DNA from 4 places in the Mucilaginibacter sp. P4_C11 genome. Region 1 is predicted to be linked to each of the others. Evidence: riboswitches for the same ligand, from Rfam matches in the RefSeq annotation. Region 1 holds a riboswitch; each other region holds the start of a gene.
The links. A riboswitch is a leader RNA that binds a small molecule or an ion and turns the genes downstream of it on or off. The one in region 1 is predicted to bind S-adenosylmethionine.

Region 1 (2,205 bases):
CATGATAGGCAGTTTGGCAATATCCGGCTCGGATGCTACCAGGTTCAGAAATTTTACCATTACCGCTTTCGAATCAATCATGCCCTCGTCCATGTTGATGTCGATAACCTGGGCACCGCCCTCTACCTGTTGCAGGGCAACGGCCAAGGCGGCTTCATAATCTTCAGATAAAATAAGTTTCGAGAATTTTGGCGAACCGGTGATATTGGTACGCTCGCCCACATTTACAAATATGCTGTCGGGCTTTATGGTAACCGCTTCCAGGCCGCTCAGGCGCAGGTCGGGTTCAATTTCGGGGATAAGTCTTGGGGGATATTTGGCCGCTTTATCGGCTATGCATTTGATGTGTTCCGGTGTGGTGCCACAACAACCACCCACAATATTAACCAACCCGGCTTTAATAAAATCATCAACCTGGTGCGCGGTTTCATGCGCGGTTTCGTCGTACTGGCCAAACTCGTTTGGTAAACCAGCGTTAGGATATGCAGAGATAAATACGTTTGCCTTTTCAGAAAGTTCGGCCAAATGCGGCCTCATTTCTTTGGCACCCAAAGCGCAGTTTAAGCCCACTGAAAGCAGGTTGGCATGGCGTATCGAGTTCCAGAAAGCTTCAACAGTTTGCCCCGATAAGGTACGACCAGAGGCATCGGTAATAGTACCGGAGATCATGATAGGCAAATGCTTGCCCGACTCATGGGCGTATCTATTGATAGCGAACAAGGCCGCTTTGGCGTTCAAGGTATCAAATATGGTTTCAACCAATAATAAATCCGATCCGCCATCAACCAGGCCACGTACCTGGTCGTAATAGGCATTGGCCAAATCATCAAAGGTAACGGCGCGGTAACCAGGGTCGTTAACATCTGGCGACAAGGACGCTGTACGATTGGTTGGCCCAACGGCACCCGCCACAAAACGCGGCTTTGATGGATTTTTTTGATTGTATTCGTCGGCCACTTCGCGGGCAATACGCGCGCCTTCGTAGCTAAGTTCGTAGGCCAGCTCTTCCAGCTTATAATCGGCCAGTGAAATAATTTGTGTGCTGAAGGTATTGGTCTCGATGATATCGGCACCGGCATCCAAATACTCGGCATGAATGGCCTTGATGATATCCGGGCGTGTAATATTCAAAAGGTCATTATTCCCCTGTAGATCGCTGATGTGATCTTTAAACCTTTCACCACGAAAATCCTTCTCGGTAAGCTGGTACCGCTGTATCATGGTACCCATAGCCCCGTCAATTACAAGGATGCGTTTTTCTAATTCTTTTCTAATGTCCATGGTTAGTATCAAGTAGTTAGTATCAAGTATCAAGTACGGAAACTCCGGCCCATGATTTTTAATTAGATCAACACAAAAAAATCTTGCTACTTGATACTAACTACTTGCTACTAAAAAAAGCTTACATCGAAAAGTCGGGTGTTCAATTGACTTTCGCTTATCTTTCCAGGGGCTGTTTAGCCGGCCGGGTAGAATGTAGCACCTTGTGAAGCACAGGTTGCTAAGACATCGCAGGGTCTAATCCCTCCGTCTTTCTCCATAAGCACTGCAAAGGTGCATAATAAAGCCGTAAAATGCAATAGTTTATATGCCCGGCTATGTGTACGCTAAGTAAATTTATGTGTACAAAAAAAGCTGCCTTTGCGGGGCAGCTTTTAAATAATAAATATTGGTTGCTTTATTACCTTCTTCTGCCAAATAAACGCAGAATCATCAGGAAAAGGTTAATGAAATCAAGGTATAAGGTTAAGCCACCCAATAGCGCCATTTTTCCCGCAGAAGCATCGCCATATTCAAGGCCTGCACCAATACGTTTTAATTTTTGCACATCGTAGGCGGTTAAGCCAACAAATACCGCAATACCAATATAGCTAATAATGTATTGCAATTGACTGCTGCCTATAAACATGTTGAATACTGATGCGATGATTATTCCAATTAACCCCATCATCATTAACGAGCCAAACTTGGTTAAATCGGTATTGGTTGTATAACCGGCAATTGCCATTATCCCAAAAACAAGCGATGCTGTAACAAATACGCCGATTACGGAGCCGGTGGTGTAAACAATGAGTATATAGCTTAAGCTGATACCCATTACCGCCGAGAAAGCTACAAATAGCAAGGCCGCCATAGCATATGAAAGGCGCTGAAAGCCAAAAGAAATGATTAAAACAAATGCCAGCGGCGCAAACATTACTAATG
Region 2 (2,205 bases), on a different contig from region 1:
TCTCCCTTACATCGCCTTTTCTATCAATGATGATGGTAGTTGGGAAGGCAATGAATTTATTCAAAGCAGGCAACTTTTGCGATACCAGTTTTTTATCGGCCAGCCCTCCAAAAGCGATATCATAATTGATTTCGTATTTTTCTTTCAGCTTGCCCAAGGTATATTTGGCATATTCCAGGCTGTCCTTCTGTTCAAAACCTAATGCAATGGCTTCTACACCGCGCTGATGGTTTTTATTGAACCATGGGGATAGAAACACGGTTTGATCAGTACAGTTAGGGCACCAGGTACCTATAATCTCTACAATTACTACTTTACCTTTGTATTTGTTATCACTCAAGGAAACCTGTTTGCCATCGATACCGGGGAATGAGAAATCAAGTTTTTTATAGCCTTCTTTTAAAAATGTGAGTTTGTAAGGATCAGGTAATTCAACCTCTGTTTTTTTGGCGGCATCAAATTTCAGGTTTTTATAGATGCCAAAACCTTCTTCGCCGCTGATGGAGCCATCGGCATTGATCTTACCTTTTATAATGAACGGACTTGGGCCGGTAAAGCCGCTTAGCGCAAACTCATCGCCTTGTACGGTACCTTCCAGTTCGCGGGTGTCACCAACAACGGTCATTACCACACCGGTAAGCTTGTTCCCTTTTTGTTTCAATAAGGCTATAGATGCAGGAACGGCCTCTTTACTGTATGTTTTGATTTCCCATTTACCGGTCAGGTCGGCTTTAGGGGCTACATCTTTGCCGGGTTCTACAAAGCGGTAGGTTTTACCATATTCTGCAGTAAATGGTAATGAGTTGCCCCTGAAACCCGGTACCAGGCTACGGTATTCGCCGGTTAACGAGCCATCATCCTGAATTTTGGCTACCAGCGCGGCATCATAGGTATTCATTTTGATATATACAGAATCCGTACCAATTGATTTCACATGAAAATTATCTCTGCGGGAGCCGTTGATGAGTGTGAAAACAGCATGCTCGGCATCCTTTCCCTTCAGCTCGAAATTAAAAGGCACCTTTGATTCGCTTACGGTAAATTCGCCGCGCCATTTTCCTTCTTTTATAAATTTAGGCTTTGGGGTTGCATGGGCCGATAACACGCTTACCCCGCTGAGCAATAAAGCGGCAGATAGCAGCCTTGTTTTGGTTAAGTAGTTTGTAGTTTTCATTTTGTATAAGTTTTAATTGTTGTTAATTGATGCGATGCCGGAAATTTGGGCATAGGTTATCCATTGGGCTTTACAGCCTTTGAAAAAACACTATAAATTTTTAGGGTATCCGGCTGTTAAAACCAGAAAACGTACTGAACCAGGCAACAACATCGTTTGATGGCCGCGGGTTGTAGCTGTGGGTAATGGCTATTAAGTGTGTTCATGACTGTTAGTTAATTTATATTCCGGCGGCATAATTGCTATCGGAAAAAGTTTAGCACTTATTTCAGACTGCTGAAAAGTTGCTATAAGATCATCGAGACTTCCTCTCCCTTATTCTTTATAAATCAACTAATTAATGGTGGGGTTAATTAGAATGGTGTAAAGATAACAACAAATATGATAAATACAATAAAATCTATAGATTTAGTAGAATATTTTTAAGTTTTGTATGTCTTTTTTAATTTTTTCTTGTAAAACGATAAACATCCTGGACTGTACAGCACACGCCTGAATTACCACCATAGCAAAGCAACGCACTTAGTACAGCCAGGATGTATATCTTGCTCAATATTTTTTAAACCTGGAATGTAAAGCGTTAGCAATTATGGTAACAACAGCCAGGGGTGCCACCATGCTGTTTTCGGGCTTTTGTAAATAAAGTAAACTTTGGTTTCATGGTATTAGTTTTATTAATAATGATAACGCGTTTAAAAACGATTACCATTTTAACAGACCGACTGGTGGCTATCGTGCTGCTTTGTATATGATTTGGCTTATATTATATTTTTATTTTACAGGTACACTAAATTCTACATCGTCTGGCGGTAAACATTGCTTATCGCTGCATACCATAAAGTTCACGGTACCACTAACGGATGCCTGCCCGGATTTAAGCTTTACTTTTTGCTGAAATATAACAGACTTTTCAAAGTACTGAACATTCATACTAAATGACTTTTCGTACTTGTTTAGTGCCTTCGGTTCTTCTGTGCTTCCCAATAAGGTGTAACTTTCATTAGCGGCAAACTTAAGGGTAGTTTTTATCG
Region 3 (2,205 bases), on a different contig from region 1:
GAGAACATATTTTTTTATACCTGGCATTTAGGAGGGCGTTATACGGTATGCCGGCATCTAACTTATAACTTATCAACGAATCTTTAAAAAATATAAACTGATAACCTATTCGCAGGTAGTCTGATTCATAAATCCTTGAGACCTCAGAATACCCAAAGCCAATATCCTCCATTGCATGTTTTGACGTAATAAGCAGATTGAGCACCCCCGCGGGATTTGTTTTATAGGTATCAGCCAGTTTTCTGATAAAAAGAGAATCAGCAGTAACAACCTGTTGGTTTACGTTTTCTACTTTTTCCCTCTCCTGCCCAAACATCATGGTTGTTGAACAGCAAATGAAAATTACAAAAGCGAAAAACTTATTCATGCAATGGTTTATTGGCGATACAAGATAATAAAATTTGGCATTTAAAAACAATCCTTCGCCACGGTCTATGCCCTCTCAGACCGCTATTCCAGATGTTGTCGCTTGGATTAGATAATTCGACTACTAATCGGAAAGATGCCTGTGAGGATACAGGCATCGGAGCAACAACAAAGATTTTGACACAAAAACCTTTTACCTTTCGCCTTTTACCTTTACTCTTCGCCTCTTAATAAAAATAAAATTTGGTATTTAAATAAATATCCGCTTATCTTTGGGACATTATTTGGTAGCGATACCATAGTCAATCAATTCTCCGCATAGTTCGGGTATTGATTTATAAAGAAGCGGCGAGAGATCAGGCTCAATGACCCGCTGGCAACCCTTCAGTTTTGAAGAAGGTGCCAATTCCTGTCCCGGCAAATAACACCGGGGGATATAAATTTATAGCCATGAAAAGTTTAATTACAATTACTACAAGCAACATTTTTAATACCCAAAACATTAACATACAACGCATTAGCCCAATTATCGGCTGCATTTGTATGTGTTGCTGCTGTTGATGCTTTAATACGTTCATTTTTCAATCCCTGAAAACATACGTGTTGTAAAACTGGTAAACATTTTATCAGCTTGTCAAAAATCCATCTAAACAACAAAATTTAATTATAACCTTTTAAAAATCTACAACTATGTCAGCCTTAAAATTCGAAACCTTACAATTACACGCCGGCCAGGAAGTTGACCCTACTACAGGTTCACGCGCGGTACCACTTTATCAAACTACATCGTACGTATTTAAAAACGCCGAGCATGGCGCCAACCTGTTTGCCCTTAAAGAGTTTGGCAATATTTATACCCGTTTGATGAACCCCACTACCGATGTGTTTGAAAAACGCATTGCCGCTTTAGAAGGTGGCGTTGCGGCTTTAGCCACCGCATCGGGTCAGGCCGCCCAGTTTATAGCGTTAAATAACATCTTACAAGTCGGCGATAATTTTGTGACCTCACCATTTTTATATGGCGGCACTTATAATCAGTTTAAAGTTGCGTTTAAACGCTTAGGCATTGATGTTCGTTTTGCCAAAGACGACACCGCCGAAAGCCTTGAAGCTTTAATAGATGATAAAACCAAGGCCATTTACCTGGAAACTATAGGTAACCCTGGCTTTACAATTGCCGATTTTGATAAAGTTGGCGCATTGGCCAAAAAGCACGATCTGCCGCTGATTGTTGATAATACTTTTGGAGCAGGCGGCTATTTGTTCCGTCCGTTGGAGCATGGCGCAAGCGTGGTGGTACAATCAACCACCAAATGGATTGGCGGTCATGGTACCAGCATTGGTGGCGTTATTGTTGATGGCGGCAACTACAACTGGGGCAACGGCAAGTTTCCGCAGTTCACCGAGCCTTCTGAAGGTTACCACGGGTTGGTTTTTGCCGATGTATTTGGCATTGGCGGTCCGTTTGGCAACATTCAGTTTATTATTCGTGCCCGTGTAGAAGGCTTGCGCGATTTTGGCCCTTCGCAATCGCCATTTAATTCATGGCTGAATATACAGGGACTGGAAACACTATCATTACGGGTGCAACGCCATGTAGATAATACACTGGAACTGGCTAAATGGCTTGACCAGCATCCGCAGGTAGCATCAGTAAACTATCCGGGATTAGCATCATCGCCATACCACGAATTAGCAAAAAAATACCTGAAAAATGGTTTCGGAGCTGTGTTATCTTTCGAGATTGATGGCGATAAAGAAGCAGCGGGTAAATTAATAGATAGCCTGAAACTGGTGAGTCATTTAGCCAATGTGGGCGATGCTAAAACGCTCATCATA
Region 4 (2,205 bases), on a different contig from region 1:
GCGGCGCAATAATTCATTATCATCAACCTCAAGCGCTATCATTCCGGTTATTGCCGAATGCTTGCTGGTTAACAGGCTATCCAAAGCTTCTGCCTGTGCAACCGTGCGGGGGAAACCATCAAAAATGAAACCCTTACCGTCTTTATTGCTATCCAGCTTATTGCTGATCATACCAATTACAACCGCGTCAGGAACCAACTTGCCATCATCCATCAACTTCTTTGCCTCTAACCCAAGTTCTGTTCCTTGTGCAATTTCGCCACGTAAAAGATCGCCGGTTGATAAATGGATCAATCCATATTGTTCAATAAGCTTTTGTGACTGAGTCCCTTTCCCGGCTCCGGGAGGACCAAACAATACCAGGTTTAGCATGCTCGTTATAAATTAAAAGCCTTTCGGTACAACACAGAAAGGCTTAGGATTAACTTTGTACCTGTATGGATTAAACCCATTTAAAGGCAAATTATATGTGCACTCGAAGGGAGTCGAACCCCTAACCTTCTGATCCGTAGTCAGACGCTCTATCCAATTGAGCTACGAGTGCTTTTCGAAACGGAATGCAAAGATAGAATTTCTTTTCAATCTCTCACATTTTTTTTCAAAAAACCTGTAACTCGCAGTTTTACATGGCCTTACTTTCCTCCGTAAATCAGGTACTTGTTTTATATGTTTAATTTTTCACCCGGATATCGCATATAGGACCAATTAAACAAAATTGGGGTTACCCCTTTTGCAGCAGCATGAACCGGAGTAGGCCGGTAGCTTAGTCATGGTGAGTCATGACCAGCGTTCAATACCCGCCTGTCATTTCATGACAATTAAATTATATAATGTCTATGTATTTAGTAGAATATATTATATATTTGCATCACTAAACAGTTCTTTAATTTAATTATCAAGAAAGACGGAGGGAAAGGCCCTGTGATGTCTTAGCAACCTGTAAGCCCAATTGTTATAAAGGTGCTAATTCCTGTTCGCCATTTAAGTGGCGGAAAAGATAATGTATGTTACGTTACTTACAGCTATATAGCTGTGCCATCATATCGTTATCGCCCAAATTTCTTGTTTATTTAAATTCCAGTGCTTTTAACCCTGCATTATAAAAACGCAGTTAAAAATTTACGTTATGAAAATTAAACAGCTACTCATCACCTGCTCCTTGTTAATAACCAGCTATTTGGCCGTTGCGCAAACCACAACGCCTGCTCCCCTGCCTGCATCAATTGACCGGGGTTATATTGTTAAAACCGGCGAGCAAGCGCCCGATGATTTTAAACTGGTACTGGCCGATGGCACCCAAACTTCACTAAAACAGCTTCGGGGTAAGATAGTTATCCTGCAATTTACCGCAAGCTGGTGCAGCGTATGCCGCCAGGAAATGCCTCATCTTGAAAGAGATTTATGGCAGGCTTATAAGAACAAAGGCCTGGTACTTATCGGCGTTGATAGGGACGAACCGCTTGAAAAAGTGCAACATTTTCAGCAGGAAATGAACATCAGCTATCCGCTGGCGCTTGATCCTGGTGCCGATATTTTCGGGCGCTTTGCCAACAAAAAAAGCGGTGTAACCCGCAACGTGGTTATTGACAAAGACGGCAAAATTGTATACCTCACCCGCCTTTATGATACCCAGGAATTTGCATCGATGCTAAAAGTGGTTGATGCGCTGGTTAACAATAAAACTGCATCTGTAAACTAATTAAAAGCTTAAAGCAGAAGGCATAAAGCTCAAAGTTTCGGGTTTCAAAAACCTCTTTAGTCAAATTCTTATATTTTGAGTCAAAACGGCACTATCTACTTAATACTACTATCTATATATCAAATTGTTATGAAAACAACAAGAACACCTTTTCCAAGCGTATCCCCTGCCAGTAAATTCGTCTCATTCTCCTCCGCTTCTGTTTACCTTTATATGCAGGGTATGCGTTGTTGCTGTTAAATAAAGGCAACGGTTATTAGCCACGGGTCCCCTGCTGCAGCTGGCCGCCTCTGCTTATAACCAACACAATCAACAATCAATTTACCGGTACTATAAATTCAACAGCAGGCATTGCTATGCCCAAAATGCTGATGACCGGCTTTGCTATACCGGCAATAAAAACTATTAATCATTAACCATCATGTTAAAAAATTACAAATTTCTACTGGCACTCCTGTTGCCATTTTTTCTCATCCAAACAGTTGCGGCGCAATCTGTTAAAATAA

Region 2: it holds a riboswitch for S-adenosylmethionine, as region 1 does, so the genes downstream of both, AC1DU2_RS09375 (peroxiredoxin family protein) here and metH (methionine synthase) in region 1, are expected to answer to the same signal.
Region 3: it holds a riboswitch for S-adenosylmethionine, as region 1 does, so the genes downstream of both, AC1DU2_RS23495 (O-acetylhomoserine aminocarboxypropyltransferase/cysteine synthase family protein) here and metH (methionine synthase) in region 1, are expected to answer to the same signal.
Region 4: it holds a riboswitch for S-adenosylmethionine, as region 1 does, so the genes downstream of both, AC1DU2_RS01695 (peroxiredoxin family protein) here and metH (methionine synthase) in region 1, are expected to answer to the same signal.

Annotation. Positions count from the first base shown of each region.
Region 1 covers NZ_JBFUIA010000019.1:125,980-128,184, forward strand. Annotated here, with positions in the region: gene metH (methionine synthase) at 1-1,281, opposite strand, end outside; SAM riboswitch class I at 1,436-1,546, opposite strand; gene AC1DU2_RS18415 (Bax inhibitor-1/YccA family protein) at 1,682-2,205, opposite strand, start outside.
Region 2 covers NZ_JBFUIA010000008.1:77,222-79,426, forward strand. Annotated here, with positions in the region: gene AC1DU2_RS09375 (peroxiredoxin family protein) at 1-1,174, opposite strand, end outside; SAM riboswitch class I at 1,392-1,505, opposite strand; gene AC1DU2_RS09380 (protein-disulfide reductase DsbD domain-containing protein) at 1,946-2,205, opposite strand, start outside.
Region 3 covers NZ_JBFUIA010000030.1:18,081-20,285, forward strand. Annotated here, with positions in the region: gene AC1DU2_RS23490 (hypothetical protein) at 1-367, opposite strand, end outside; SAM riboswitch class I at 699-809, shown strand; gene AC1DU2_RS23495 (O-acetylhomoserine aminocarboxypropyltransferase/cysteine synthase family protein) at 1,057-2,205, shown strand, end outside.
Region 4 covers NZ_JBFUIA010000001.1:378,067-380,271, forward strand. Annotated here, with positions in the region: gene AC1DU2_RS01685 (adenylate kinase) at 1-372, opposite strand, end outside; tRNA gene AC1DU2_RS01690 (tRNA-Arg) at 471-544, opposite strand; SAM riboswitch class I at 890-1,004, shown strand; gene AC1DU2_RS01695 (peroxiredoxin family protein) at 1,127-1,699, shown strand; gene AC1DU2_RS01700 (SusC/RagA family TonB-linked outer membrane protein) at 2,121-2,205, shown strand, end outside.